One region of the Streptomyces sp. NPDC088706 genome, then DNA from elsewhere that is predicted to be linked to it. Evidence: riboswitches for the same ligand, from Rfam matches in the RefSeq annotation. Region 1 holds a riboswitch; the other holds the start of a gene.
The links. Region 1 has a riboswitch for S-adenosylmethionine ahead of thrC (threonine synthase). Riboswitches for the same ligand answer to the same signal wherever they lie in the genome.

Region 1 (7,363 bases):
CTGCTTGAGCGGGGCCTCCAGCGCGAGCTTCACGGCGTTGGCGCCGGTCGCCTCGTCACCCGTGAGGTCGAGCTTGTCGAAGACGGCCGAGGCCTGGAGCAGAGCCACGCCACCACCGGCGACGATGCCCTCCTCGACGGCGGCCTTGGCGTTGCGCACCGCGTCCTCGATGCGGTGCTTGCGCTCCTTGAGCTCCACCTCGGTGGCGGCGCCGGCCTTGATGACGGCCACGCCGCCGGCCAGCTTCGCCAGGCGCTCCTGGAGCTTCTCGCGGTCGTAGTCCGAGTCGGAGTTCTCGATCTCGGCACGGATCTGGTTGACGCGACCCTGAACCTGGTCGCTGTCACCGGCACCGTCGACGATCGTGGTCTCGTCCTTGGTGATGACGACCTTGCGGGCACGGCCGAGCAGGTCCAGGCCGGCGTTCTCCAGCTTGAGACCGACCTCCTCGGAGATCACGGTGCCACCCGTGAGGATGGCGATGTCCGCGAGCATGGCCTTGCGGCGGTCGCCGAAGCCCGGGGCCTTGACGGCGACGGACTTGAACGTGCCCTTGATCTTGTTGACGACCAGGGTGGAGAGCGCCTCGCCCTCGACGTCCTCGGCGATGATCAGCAGCGGCTTGCCCGACTGCATGACCTTCTCCAGCAGCGGGATCAGGTCCTTGACGCTGCCGACCTTCGAGTTGACGATCAGGATGTACGGGTCGTCGAGCGACGCCTCCATACGCTCCATGTCGGTGGCGAAGTAGGCCGAGATGTAGCCCTTGTCGAAGCGCATACCCTCGGTGAGCTCGAGCTCCAGACCGAAGGTCTGGGACTCCTCGACGGTGATGACGCCTTCCTTGCCGACCTTGTCCATCGCCTCGGCGATCTTGGCGCCGATCTCGGTGTCGGCGGCGGAGATGGAAGCCGTCGAAGCGATCTGCTCCTTGGTCTCCACGTCCTTGGCCTGCTCCAGCAGAGCGGCGGAGACGGCCTCGACGGCCTTCTCGATGCCCCGCTTGAGGGCCATCGGGTTGGCGCCGGCGGCTACGTTGCGCAGACCCTCGCGGACGAGAGCCTGGGCGAGAACGGTGGCGGTGGTCGTACCGTCGCCGGCGACGTCGTCCGTCTTCTTGGCGACCTCCTTGACCAGCTCCGCACCGATCTTCTCGTACGGGTCCTCGAGCTCGATCTCCTTGGCGATGGAAACACCATCGTTGGTGATCGTGGGCGCGCCCCACTTCTTCTCGAGGACGACGTTACGGCCCTTGGGGCCGAGGGTGACCTTGACGGCGTCGGCGAGCTGGTTCATCCCGCGCTCGAGACCGCGCCGTGCCTCCTCGTCGAACGCGATGATCTTGGCCATGTGAAGTGGTCCTCCCGGACAGGGGTGGATTCTCCGGACCGAGAGGCGCCCGCGACGGACGGCCAGCGTGCGTGGTGGTTCCTTGCCCCACCGCGCCTGCGGGCCTCACCGGCCCGGTCCAAGTTTCTGTCACTCTCACCTGGAGAGTGCTAACGCCAATGATTAGCACTCGACCCCCGAGAGTGCAAGCGCCTCAGGCCGGTGCCCGCCATACGGTCCCGGGACGCACCTGGGGCCCGATCCCCTGATCCGGGGTCGGGCCCTAGGTGCGTGAGTAGTGACGTCGGACGGCCGCGCCGGGCTCAGCCGACGGCGAGCTTGACCATGTCGGCCTGGGGCCCCTTCTGGCCCTGCGAGATCTCGAATTCAACTCGCTGACCCTCTTCGAGGGTGCGGTACCCGTCCATCTGGATCGCGCTGTAGTGGACGAAAACATCCGCACCACCGTCGACCGCGATGAAGCCGTACCCCTTCTCCGCGTTGAACCACTTGACGGTGCCCTGAGCCATGCCTAACTCCCCTATTACTGGCCCTTGCACGGGACCGCACTTCGCGGGCCCGGGTCGGAACTCACCCTCCGACAGGAGAGGGTGCGCGGCGCCGCAGCGCGTCGACCGCGGCCGAATGTATCCGCCCAACTGCCCTCTGCAACAGGTCAATCGGACGAGAATTCTGGGCACAGACGAACGCCCGAACACGCGGGATTGCTGAGATTTACGGGCAAGTCGGGCCAGGCAAAGGCCACTTATGCCGCAAGGGGTTCACGTACTTTGGCTGCTTCTTATCGGGGCCGGGCGCATTCTCATATGCGGGCGGCACGAGCAGCGGAGGGGGCTTCCCCAACTGTACCGCGCTCAACCATGCAGAATTGCCCCCTCCGCTTTGTGTCGCGGAGGGGGCAACGGTTGTTCAGCTGAGGGCAGTCGGATCAGCAGCCGCCGGCCACGGCCGGGATGATCGAGATGCCGGCGCCGTCCGGCGTGGCCGCGTCGAGGCCGCCCTCGAAGCGCACGTCGTCGTCGTTGACGTACACGTTCACGAAGCGGCGCAGCTTGCCCTGGTCGTCCAGGACGCGGGCGGCGATGCCCGGGTGGTCCTTCTCCAGGGACTCGATGACCTCGGAGAGCTTCGCGCCCTCCGCCGGGACCTCGGCCTGGCCGCCCGTGTACGTGCGGAGGATGGTGGGGATGCGGACCTTGACGCTCATGGTGGGTGCCCTTCTTGCTTCGGACTCGGTCGCTCGGACTCGGTCGCGGTCTGCTCGGTCTCGGTGGGTCAGGCGGAGGCGAGGCCCGCGGCGCGGAACGCGTCCAGGCTCGGCTTGATGGTGGCCGTCGCCTGCGAGGTCGCGGAGACCGCGTCGAGCGTCTTTAGCCCGTCACCGGTGTTCAGGACGACGGTGGTGAGCGCCGGGTCGATCACGCCGGCCTCGATCAGCTTCTTCGTCACGCCGAGAGTCACGCCGCCCGCCGTCTCGCCGAAGATGCCCTCGGTGCGCGCCAGCAGCTTGATCGCGTCGACGACCTGCTCGTCGTTCACGTCCTCCACCGCGCCGCCGGTGCGGCGGGCGATGTCGAGGACGTACGGGCCGTCCGCCGGGTTGCCGATGGCCAGCGACTTGGCGATGGTGTTCGGCTTCTGGGGGCGGACCACGTCGTGACCGGCCTTGAAGGCGGCGGAGACCGGGGAGCAGCCCTCGGCCTGGGCGCCGAAGATCTTGTACGGCCGGTCCTCGACCAGGCCGAGCTTGATCAGCTCCTGGAACCCCTTGTCGATCTTCGTCAGCTGGGAGCCGGACGCGATCGGGATGACGATCTGGTCGGGCAGCCGCCAGCCGAGCTGCTCGCAGATCTCGTACGCCAGGGTCTTGGAGCCCTCGCCGTAGTACGGGCGCAGGTTGACGTTGACGAAGCCCCAGCCCTCGCCGAGCGGGTCGCCGATGAGCTCGGAGCAGAAGCGGTTGACGTCGTCGTAGTTGCCCTCGATGCCGACCAGCTCACCGCCGTACACCGCGGCCATGACGACCTTGCCCTGCTCCAGGTCGTGCGGGATGAACACGCAGGAGCGCAGTCCGGCGCGGGCGGCGGCGGCGCCGACGGCACCGGCCAGGTTGCCCGTGGAGGAGCAGGAGAGGGTGGTGAAACCGAAGGCGCGGGCGGCCTCGACGGCGATGGCGACGACGCGGTCCTTGAAGGAGTGCGTCGGGTTGCCGGAGTCGTCCTTGACGTACAGACCGCCGGTGACGCCCAGCTCACGGGCGAGGTTGTCGGCCTTGACCAGCTTGGTGAAACCGGGGTTGATATTGGGCTTCTCCGCGACATCGGCGGGAACCGGCAGCAGCGGGGCGTAGCGCCAGATGTTGTTCGGGCCGGCCTCGATGCGCTGACGCAGCTCTTCCGGATCGCCGACGGGCAGGTCGTACGCCACTTCCAGTGGCCCGAAACAGGACGCACAGGCGAAAAGGGGGCCGAGCTCGAAACGCTCGCCGCACTCGCGGCAGGAAAGCGCCGCGGCGGGACCGAGGTCCACGGTGGAGGCATCGACGGAAGAAGCGTCGGCAGCAGAAGTCGTGTTCCCTGCAATGGTCTGAACAGCCATGATGGCGGAGGCCCTTTCTCCTCATCTTCCTTGCAGCGCATTTCGCCGCAAGACGGAATTGGCACCTTCCCCACCGTGACCTCGCGGTCGGTAGGAGGGTTGCCGGGACTTCAACGGGCCGTTCCCTCAGTCCCTCTGGATGAGCTCTGTGGCACTGGATCTTCGATCCAGGCGTTTGTGTGACGGCGGACCCCGAGATGCGGGGGTCGTCCGCGTTGTTCAAGACTGTAACCGACGGACCGGACCGTCGAGACAGTCGTCCGAACGGCGAGATGGATCACATGCAGCGCACCAGCAAGGAGTTCAGACCGTGATCGAAGAGGTGGAACGCTGGCTGGCCAGGCGTTCCTGGTCGTCCGCCGACCGCCCGCTGGGGCGGCTCACGGACGCCCGGAGCGCCGATCCGCACCGCACCTCGGTGAGTGTCGTGCTGCCCGCGCTGAACGAGGAGGCCACGGTCGGCGCGATCGTGACGACGATCCGCCGGGAGCTGATGGAGAAGGTCCGCCTGGTCGACGAACTCGTCGTGATCAATTCCGGTTCCACCGACGCCACCGCCGCCGTCGCGCGCGCGGCGGGCGCCCGGGTGGTCCACCGGGACGCGATCCTGCCCCGCATACCCGCCCTGCCCGGCAAGGGCGAGGTGCTCTGGCGGTCACTCCTGGTGACCAGCGGCGAGATCGTCTGCTTCGTCGACGCCGACCTCAAGGACTTCTCCCCGGACTTCGTCTCGGGGACGGTCGGGCCGCTGCTCACCGACCCCGCCATGCAGTTCGTCAAGGCGATGTACGACCGTCCGCTCGACGGCAGCACGGGCCAGGGCGGCCGCGTCACTGAGCTGGTGGCACGCCCCTTGCTCAATCTGCACTGGCCGCAGCTGGCCGGCTTCGTGCAGCCGCTGGGCGGCGAGTACGCGGTGCGGCGGTCCCTGCTGGAGCGGCTGCCCTTCCCGGTCGGTTACGGAGTGGAGCTGGGGCTCCTCGTGGACGCACTGCACACCGTGGGCCTGGACGCGCTGGGCCAGGTCGACGTCGGGGTGCGGCGCCACCGCCACCAGGACGGCCAGGCGCTGGGCCGGATGGCGGCGACGATCTACCGCACGGCGCAGCTGCGGCTCTCCCGGGGCCATCTGGTGCGGCCCGAGCTGACGCAGTTCGAGCGGGGCGAGGCGGGGTTCGTGCCGCGCACCCACGCGGTGGACACCGAGGAGCGACCGCCGATGCGGGAGATCGCGGAGTACGCGAAGCGCCACGCGGCGTGAGGCGGGAGGTGCGCACGGCGTGCGGGTGGCGAGGCGGGCGGGCGTGAGGCAGGAGGTGCGCGAGGCGTGCGGGTGGCGAGGCGTGAGGCCGGTGTGGCGGACGGCGTGAGCGTGGCGCGGCGTGCGGCCGGTGAGGCGGGCGGGCGCTGAGGCGTTTGGCGGCTTCCCTTACGGGCTAGGTTCCGCTACATGGTCTCCGAGCACCCCGAACCCGCCGCCCCGTCCACCGCCCAGGTCCTCGTCGCCTCCAACCGCGGCCCGATCACGTACACGCTCGGCGAGGACGGGACACTCGACGCCAAGCGCGGCGGGGGCGGTCTGGTCTCCGGCCTGAGCGCCGTCGACGACAAACTCTGGGTCTGCGCGGCCCTCGGCGACGGCGACCGCGAGGCCGTGCGGCGCGGGGTCGGTGAGCCGGGCGTCCGGATGCTCGACATCGACGCCGAGATCCACGCCGCCGCGTACAACGGCATCGCCAACTCCGTGCTGTGGTTCGTGCACCACCTGCTCTACCAGACCCCCGTCGAGCCGGTCTTCGGCGCGGAGTTCCGCCGCCAGTGGACCTCCTACGAGACGTACAACCGGGCCTTCGCCCAGGCGCTCGCCGAGGAGGCGGGGCCCGGGGCGGCGGTGCTGGTGCAGGACTACCACCTGGCCCTGGTCCCTGGGATGCTCCGCGAGCTGCGCCCGGACCTGAAGATCGGCCACTTCTCGCACACCCCGTGGGCGCCGGTGGACTACTTCCGGCTGCTGCCCGACGACATCGGCGAGCAGTTGCTGCGCGGCATCCTCGGCGCGGACCGGGCCGCGTTCCTGACCCGGCGATGGGCGGACGCGTTCATCGGCTGCTGTACGGAGATCCTCGGCGGGACGGGCCGGACCAGGATCGGGGTGCACGGGCTCGGGGCGGACGCGGACTTCCTGCGGCGGCGCTCGCAGGAGGCGGACGTGGACGAGCGGATGGCGGCGCTGCGGGAGCAGGTGGGCGAGGGCCGGAAGACCATCGTCCGGGTGGACCGTACCGAGCTGTCCAAGAACATCGTGCGCGGCCTGCACGCGTACCGGGCCCTGCTGGAGACCCAACCGCAGTGGCGCGAGCGCGTGGTCCACGTGGCCTTCGCCTATCCCTCCCGCCAGGACCTCTCGGTCTACCGGGACTACACGGCGGCGGTCCAGACCCTGGCCACCGAGATCAACGGCGAGTTCGGCACGGACGGCTGGACGCCCGTGGTCCTCCACGTGAAGGACGACTTCGCCCGCTCGCTCGCCGCGTACCGGCTGGCCGACGTGGCCCTGGTCAACCCGATCCGCGACGGCATGAACCTGGTCGCCAAGGAGGTCCCCGTCGTCTCCGACCACGGCTGCGCACTGGTGCTGTCACGGGAGGCGGGGGCGTACGAGGAGCTGGGCGAGCACGCGATCGTGGTGAACCCGTACGACGTGGTGGGCACGGCGCAGGCGCTGCACGAGGCCCTGTCGATGAGCGCCGAGGAGCGGACCGGCCGCACCAAGCGGCTGGCCGAGGCGGCGACGGCGCTCCCGCCGCAGCAGTGGTTCCTGGACCAGCTGGAGGCGCTCCGGCAGGAGTGAGGGGCCGCCGCCGCGGCGGCCCTCAGAGTTGCTCGGCCAGGGCCGCCAGGAAACCGACCACGGCGGCCGGGCCCGGGACCAGCAGGTCGGCGCGCTCGGCCAGTTCGGGCACCTCCGCGCTGCCGCTGCACACCAGCAGCCCCGGGATGCCGTCGGGGCCGTCGCCGCGCAGCTTCTCCACCGCGGCGAAGGCGGCGAGGTCCCCGAGGTCGTCGCCCGCGTACAGGACGGACTCGGCGTCGACCTCGGTGACGTACGTGGCCAGGGCGACGCCCTTGTCCATGCCCGGCGGGCGCAACTCCAGGACCTGGCGGCCCGGTTCGAGGATCAGTCCGTGGCGTGCGGCCAGCTCGCCGAGGGGGCCGCGCAGCGTCTCGAAGGCGGCCTGCGGGTCGTCGGCGCGGCGGGTGTGGACGGCGACGGCCTGCCCCTTCTCCTCGATCCAGGTACCGCGCCAGGAGCCGAACTCGTGTAGTACGCCGGGGAGTTCGGCCCTCGCGGCGGCGACGCCGGGGTGCGGGGCGGGGGCGTTCACGGTGCCGGTCACGGCGTCCCAGCGCTCGG
Region 2 (7,363 bases), on a different contig from region 1:
GGGCCGTCGCGTTCATGTTCGTCCTCTCGATGCTGTCGACGGTGGGCTTCATCGCCTCCTACGTCATCTTCCCGGTGGACAAGATCGTCTACATCTGGCCCTTCGGCCATGTGAGCGCGCTCAACTTCTCCCTGGGACTGACGCTCGGCTTCGCGCTCTTCTTCATCGGAGCGGGCGCCGTCCACTGGGCGCGCACCCTGATGTCCGATGTGGAGACCGCCGCCGAACGCCACCCGATCGAGGCGACCCCCGAGGTCAAGGCCCAGGTCCTCGCCGACTTCGCGGCCGGTGCCGAGGAGTCCGCGCTGGGCCGTCGCAAGCTCATCCGCACCACCCTCTTCGGCGCGCTGGCCCTGGTGCCGCTCTCCGGCGTGATGCTGCTGCGCGACCTCGGTCCGCTGCCGGAGAAGAAGCTCCGCACCACGATGTGGGCCAAGGGCAAGCTGCTCGTCAACATGAACACGATGGAGCCGCTGCGCCCCGAGCACGTCGCCGTGGGCTCGCTGACCTTCGCCATGCCCGAGAGCCTGGAGGAGGACGCGCACGACTTCCAGACGCAGATCGCCAAGGCGGCCCTGATGATCGTCCGCATCGAGCCGGACGACATCAAGGACGAGCGCCAGCGCGACTGGGCCCACGAGGGCATCGTCGCCTTCTCCAAGATCTGCACCCACGTCGGCTGCCCGATCAGCCTGTACGAGCAGCAGACACACCACGTGCTCTGCCCGTGCCACCAGTCCACCTTCGACCTCTCCGACGGCGCCCGCGTCATCTTCGGTCCGGCCGGCCACGCGCTCCCGCAGCTGCGGATCGGCGTGAACAGCGAGGGCAACCTCGAGGCGCTCGGTGACTTCGACGAGCCCGTCGGCCCTTCCTTCTGGGAGCGCGGATGAGTACTGCGACAACGAACCCGCCCGCCGACCAGGCGGGCCAGCGCAAGGCACCCGCGGGCGAGCGGGTCGCCGACTGGGCTGACGGCCGACTGGGCATCTACGGCCTGGCCAAGGCCAACATGCGCAAGATCTTCCCGGACCACTGGTCCTTCATGCTCGGTGAGGTCGCGCTCTACAGCTTCATCATCATCATCCTCACGGGTGTGTACCTGACGCTGTTCTTCCAGCCGAGCATGGGCGAGGTCGTCTACCACGGCCCGTACGAGCCCATGCAGGGCATCCGGATGTCGGAGGCGTACGCCTCCACCCTGAAGATCAGCTTCGAGGTCCGCGGCGGTCTGCTCGTGCGGCAGATCCACCACTGGGGCGCGCTGATCTTCCTGGCCGCCATGTTCGTGCACATGTGCCGCGTCTTCTTCACGGGCGCGTTCCGCAAGCCGCGCGAAATCAACTGGCTGTTCGGCTTCCTGCTCTTCGTGCTGGGCATGTTCACCGGCTTCACCGGCTACTCCCTCCCGGACGACCTGCTCTCCGGTACGGGTGTCCGCTTCACCCAGGGCGCGATCCTGTCCGTGCCGATCGTCGGTACGTACATCTCGATGTTCCTGTTCGGCGGCGAGTTCCCCGGCCACGACTTCGTGGCCCGGTTCTACTCGATCCACATCCTGCTGCTGCCGGGCATCATGCTCGGGCTGGTGGTGGCCCACCTGATCCTGGTCTTCTACCACAAGCACACGCAGTTCGCGGGTCCCGGCCGGACCAACAAGAACGTGGTCGGCATGCCGCTGCTGCCGGTCTACATGGCGAAGGCCGGAGGCTTCTTCTTCCTCGTCTTCGGCATCATCGCGATCATCTCGGCCATCGCCACGATCAACCCGATCTGGGCGCTCGGCCCGTACCGCCCGGACCAGGTGTCCACCGGCGCCCAGCCCGACTGGTACATGGGCTTCGCCGAGGGGCTGGTCCGTACGATGCCCGGCTGGGAGATCAACCTGTGGGGTCACACGCTCGCCCTGGGCGTGTTCATCCCACTGGTGCTCTTCGGCCTGGTGCTCACGCTGCCCGCGGTCTACCCGTTCATCGAGTCCTGGATCACCGGGGACAAGCGCGAGCACCACATCCTGGACCGCCCGCGCAACGCCCCGACCCGTACGGCTCTCGGCGTCGCCTGGATCACGGCGTACTTCATCGGCCTCGTCGGCGGTGGTAACGACCTGTGGGCCACGCACTTCCATCTGTCGCTGAACGCCATCTCCTGGTTCGTCCGGATCTTCTTCTTCGCCGGACCGGTCATCGCGTTCATCGTCACGAAGCGGATCTGCCTCGGCCTCCAGCGCCGCGACCGGGAGAAGGTGCTGCACGGCCGGGAGACCGGCATCATCAAGCGCCTGCCGCACGGTGAGTTCGTGGAGATCCACGAGCCGCTCTCCCCGGAGAAGCTGCACACGCTCACCGCGCACGAGCAGTACAAGCCGTTCGAACTCGGCCCCGAGGTCGACGAGAACGGTGTCAAGCGCAAGATCTCCCCGGTCAAGAAGCTGCGCGCGAAGCTCAGCAAGGGGTACTACGGCGACGACAACCAGATCGCCAAGCCCACCGCGGAGGAGTACAAGGAGATCACCGAGGGCCACGGCCACCACTGATCACCTGACCTGATCGCCACAGCAGGAGCCCCGTCCATCCGATGGACGGGGCTCTTCGCGGTCCCGGCGGCTGGATAGGGTGGAGCCGTCTCTTAACCGGCTGTGGACTCCCTGGAGCGGACCATGAACGTCTGGACCCCGAGCGGCGGCGACAGCGTGGCGGACCGTTCCTGGCCCGGCCTGCTGAACCCCCTGCTGCGCGGCGAGAACCTCTCCGCCGAGGAAACCGCCTGGGCGATGGACCGCATCATGAGCGGCGAGGCGACCGACGCGCAGATCGCCGGCTTCGCGGTCGCGCTGCGGGCCAAGGGCGAGACCGTCGAGGAGGTCACCGGCCTGGTGCGCGCGATGTACGCGCACGCCAACACCATCCACGTGCCGGGCCGCACCGTCGACATCGTCGGCACCGGCGGCGACCTCGCCAGGACGGTCAACATCTCGACCATGTCCGCGATCGTCATCGCCGGGACCGGCGCGAAGGTCGTCAAGCACGGCAACCGGGCCGCGTCCTCGGCGAGCGGCTCCTCCGACGTCCTGGAGAAGCTCGGCGTCAACCTGGAGCTGACCCCCCAGCGGGTGGTCGAGGTCGCCGAGGCGGCGGGCATCACCTTCTGCTTCGCCGTGAAGTTCCACCCCGCCCTGCGGTACGCCGCCAAGGCCCGCCGGGAGCTCGGCGCGCAGACCACGTTCAACATCCTGGGCCCCCTCACCAACCCCGCCCAGGTGCGCGCCCAGGCCGTCGGCGTCGCCGACGTCAGGATGGCGCCCATCGTCGCGGGCGTGCTCGCGGAGCGGGGCAACTCGGCGCTGGTCTTCCGCGGGGACGACGGGCTCGACGAGCTGACCACCACCGCCACCTCACGGGTCTGGGTGGTCCGCGAGGGCACGGTGCGCGAGGAGCCCTTCGACCCGCGCGACGTCGGGCTGCCGATCGTCCCCGTCGAGGCGCTGCGCGGCGCCGACGCCTCGTACAACGCGGATGTCGCCCGCCGCCTGCTGGACGGCGAGGGCGGCGCGGTACGCGAGGCGGTGCTGCTCAACTCGGCGGCGGCGCTGGTCGCGCTCGACCCGGGCCCGGGCACGCTGACCGAGCAGATCGCGGCGAAGATCGCGGTGGCGGCCGAGTCCATCGACTCCGGCGCCGCCAAGCGCGCCCTGGAGCGCTGGATCGCGGCCAGCAACGCCTGAACGAAGTTCCCGGCGTACGCAGTGTGACGCGGGGCGCAGTCCGGATGCCGGACTGCGCCCTTGCGCCTCCGCATACATATGGCAAGATGCTGCGCAGGTCATGAGTGACAGCGACTACGGCCCCGGCCCGCTGTCCGGCAACCCTCCGTCCGTGGCGGGGTGCCCCGGGTGAAGACCAGGCCGTAGGCAGCGAGGTCTGCGGCAAGCGCGGGCCCCTCGGCATCCAGCGGATGCCAGCCCCCGGGGTCCTGGTCCCTAGGGAGCCTCTTGTGAGCAAGCGAATGCGTTAGGGCCTTCCGGGCCCATGGGCCCGATCGCCCTTCCGCGCACCCTCTTTCCTTCTTCTCCTGCGCTGCCGCGTACCCGCCGGCGCCGGATTTCGCCTGCCTTCTACGGGAGTTCGCCATGTCTGTCTCCACCGCTGTCATCGACTCGTCGGTTTGTGCCCCTCTGCCCGTTCTGGGGCAGGATGTCACCGTTCCGCTCGTCACCGGCGGTGAAGTCACCTACGCCGCACTCGACTACGCCGCCAGTGCCCCGGCCCTCCAGCGGGTCTGGGACGATGTCGCCGCTTACGCCCCGTACTACGGCAGCGTCCACCGCGGTGCCGGATACCTCTCGCAGCTCTCCACCGACCTCTTCGAGAACAGTCGCCGCACGGTGGCGGAGTTCCTCGGCTGCCGCGCGGACGACCAGGTGGTCTTCACCCGCTCGACGACCGACTCCCTCAACCTGCTGGCCGCCGCGATCCCCGCCGACTGCCAGGTGTTCGTGTACGAGACCGAGCACCACGCCTCCCTGCTGCCCTGGCGCGACGCTCAGGTCTCCTACCTCGACGCGCCCCGCACCCCGGCCCGGGCCGTGGAATCCCTGGAGCGGGCGCTAGCCGGCCGCGACCCCTACGGTCCCGCCCTGGTCTGCGTCACCGGCGCCTCCAACGTGACCGGCGAGCTGTGGCCGGTCAAGGAGCTGGCCGCCGCCGCCCACGCGCACGGCGCCCGGATCGTCCTGGACGCCGCCCAGCTCGCCCCGCACCACCCCGTGGACATCGCCGAACTGGACGTCGACTGGGTCGCGTTCTCCGGCCACAAGCTGTACGCGCCCTTCGGCTCCGGGGTCCTCGCCGGCCGCGCCGACTGGCTCCAGGCGGCCGAGCCGTACCTCGCCGGCGGCGGCGCGTCCCGCAAGGTCGCCCGGCGCGCCGACGGCGGCGTGGACGTCGACTGGCACACCACGGCCGCCCGCCACGAGGCCGGTTCGCCCAACGTGATCGGTGTCTACTCCATCGCCTCAGCCTGCCAGGCCCTCACCGAGGCGGGCTTCGACTCCCTGGTCGCCCGGGAGCAGGAGCTGGTGAGCCGGGTCCGCGCGGGGCTGGCCGAGGTACCCGAGGTCCAGGTGCTCTCGCTCTTCGGGGACGACGCGCCCCGGGTCGGCGTGATCTCCTTCGTGGTGCGCGGCTGGAACAGCTCGCATTTCGCCGCCGCCCTCTCCGCCGAGTACGGCATCGGCGTCCGCGACGGCCTCTTCTGCGCCCACCCGCTGGTGCGCACCCTCCTCGGCAGCGACCCGCAGGACCCGGGCGAGTGCGGCGCCCCGGAGGCCGAGCCGGGCGAGAGGTCCCTGAACGCCATCCGGGTCAGCTTCGGCGCCGGTACGCCGGACGAGCACATCGACCGCTTCCTGCGCGCGGTCACCGAGCTGGTCCAGGAGGGCGCCCAGTGGAAGTACCGCACCGAGGACGGCCGTTGCGTCCCGGACCGGGGCGAGGCCGCCCGGATCTGAAAACGACCCCAGGAAAACACCTCGGCCGGGGACGGGCGCGCCGCCCGTCCCCGGCCGAGGTGCTGTCCGGTTCCTACGCGTCGAGGCCGATGGCGAACGCCGCTTCCAGGTCGTGCTGGGAGTACGTGCGGAACGCCACGTGGGTGTCGGTGCCCTCGACACCGGGGATCTTGCTGATCCGGCCGGGGATGACATCGGCGAGGTCGTCGTGCTTGGCGACCCGGACCATGGCGATCAGGTCGTAGGTGCCGGTGACGGAGAAGACCTCGCTGACACTGTCCAGCGCGGCGATGGCCTCGGCGATCTCCGGAATCCGGTCCACGCTGGTCTTGATGAGCACGATCGCGGTGATCACGGCTGGCTGTCTCCCTCGGTGGCCGTGGCTGGAACCTTCACTCTAGTCCCACCCCGGTAGCGCCCCCAGGCGTACAGGAACCCCGCGGCGAACCCCGCCACGTGCGCCAGATACGCCACCCCCGGCCCGGCGTCCGCCGCCTGCGCGGCCGCCCACTGGAGCCCGAACCAGAAGACCAGCACGATCCAGGCGGGGAAGCGCAGCGGCAGGAAGAAGAGGAACGGGAACAGGCTGGTCACCCGGGCCCTGGGGAACAGGTACAGGAACGCGCCGAGCACCGCCGAGATCGCGCCGGAGGCGCCGACCAGCGTCTGCCCCGAGTCCGCGTGCACCGCCGCGTAGCAGACCAGCGCCACATAGCCGCACCCCACGTAGAAGAGGGCGAACTGCGCCCGGCCCATCCGCTCCTCGGCCATCGCCCCGAACACGTACAGGAAGAGCAGGTTGCCCAGCAGGTGCAGCCAGCTGCCGTGCAGGAACAGTGCGGTGAACGGGGTGAGCAGGGCGCGGGGCGAGCCCTCCCACAGCTCGGCCGGGATGACCCCCCACCGCTCGAAGTACCCGGCCTGCGCGGCGAGCAGCGCGTCCTGGCTCCCGTAGGAGGCGCCACCGAACCCCGAGAGCGGACCGATCAGGAAGATCACGCAGCACAGGGCGATCAGCCCGTACGTCACCGGCGCCCAGCCCGCCGTCCGCTCCCGGACCCTTCCGGCCGTGGCCCGCCGGTCGAACTGCCGCCCGTCGATCATGTACAGAGCATGACGTACCGGTGGAGAACCGGACGGGGCGCCTCGCCGTGCCGATGCCTATACGCGAGGCCGTAGGGTTACGCCAGGACTTCCGCAGTTCGACGGCGCACCGCGAGATCCTTGACGTAGGACAGGAAGCGACACGGCGGCGCGCCCGCCGCGCGCTCCGACGACGAAAGAGGACGCAACGATGACGACGGTTCCCCTGCCGACCGACGGGACCCGCTGGCGCTGCACCCTGTGCGGCAATCTCACGCGCTTCGACGTGACGCGGTCCTCCAAGGTCGTGGAGTACGTGCATCTCGACCTGGCCGGTGAGTCCGGTGTCGAGGAGCGGGAGGTGGTCAATGAGACCATCGAGTCGGTCCGCTGTCGCTGGTGCAACGCGGTGGACCAGATCGAACTGGTGGACAGGCCGGGTGCCCCCTCCTGAGGGAGCGCACCGACAGACATATCTATGGGGTGACGGACGGTGGATCAGCCGACCAGCGGCGCCGAACCGGCCGGTGCGGCCGACGGCGGTGCAGAGGCGCTCGACCGCCCGCTGCCCGAAGGCGTACGGCGGCGGGTCGTCGCGCTGGTCTCGGACGCCTTCGGCGGCCTGACCGTCGCCGAACTCCCCGCCCAGCTGCGGCAGTATGCCCGGTTCACCCCCACCCGGCGGGCCAAGTTCGCCGGGAACGCGATGGCCGCGGCCCTGGAGGGCGACCCCCTCTTCCGGCAGCGGATCGGTGAGCGGCTGAGCCAGAC

Region 2: another riboswitch for S-adenosylmethionine. It lies ahead of ACIQAK_RS01665 (aminotransferase class V-fold PLP-dependent enzyme); the one in region 1 lies ahead of thrC (threonine synthase).

Annotation. Positions count from the first base shown of each region.
Region 1 is NZ_JBIVLW010000014.1:47,234-54,596, forward strand. Features, by position in the region: gene groL (chaperonin GroEL) at 1-1,350, opposite strand, end outside; gene ACIQAK_RS25715 (cold-shock protein) at 1,653-1,859, opposite strand; gene ACIQAK_RS25720 (MoaD/ThiS family protein) at 2,279-2,557, opposite strand; gene thrC (threonine synthase) at 2,626-3,948, opposite strand; SAM riboswitch class I at 3,967-4,094, opposite strand; gene ACIQAK_RS25730 (glucosyl-3-phosphoglycerate synthase) at 4,259-5,209, shown strand; gene ACIQAK_RS25735 (trehalose-6-phosphate synthase) at 5,399-6,799, shown strand; gene otsB (trehalose-phosphatase) at 6,822-7,363, opposite strand, start outside.
Region 2 is NZ_JBIVLW010000001.1:355,249-362,611, reverse strand. Features, by position in the region: gene ACIQAK_RS01680 (Rieske 2Fe-2S domain-containing protein) at 1-893, shown strand, start outside; gene ACIQAK_RS01675 (cytochrome bc complex cytochrome b subunit) at 890-2,536, shown strand; gene trpD (anthranilate phosphoribosyltransferase) at 2,660-3,724, shown strand; SAM riboswitch class IV at 3,821-3,938, shown strand; gene ACIQAK_RS01665 (aminotransferase class V-fold PLP-dependent enzyme) at 4,130-5,509, shown strand; gene ACIQAK_RS01660 (Lrp/AsnC family transcriptional regulator) at 5,583-5,864, opposite strand; gene ACIQAK_RS01655 (rhomboid family intramembrane serine protease) at 5,861-6,613, opposite strand; gene ACIQAK_RS01650 (hypothetical protein) at 6,804-7,046, shown strand; gene ACIQAK_RS01645 (NYN domain-containing protein) at 7,086-7,363, shown strand, end outside.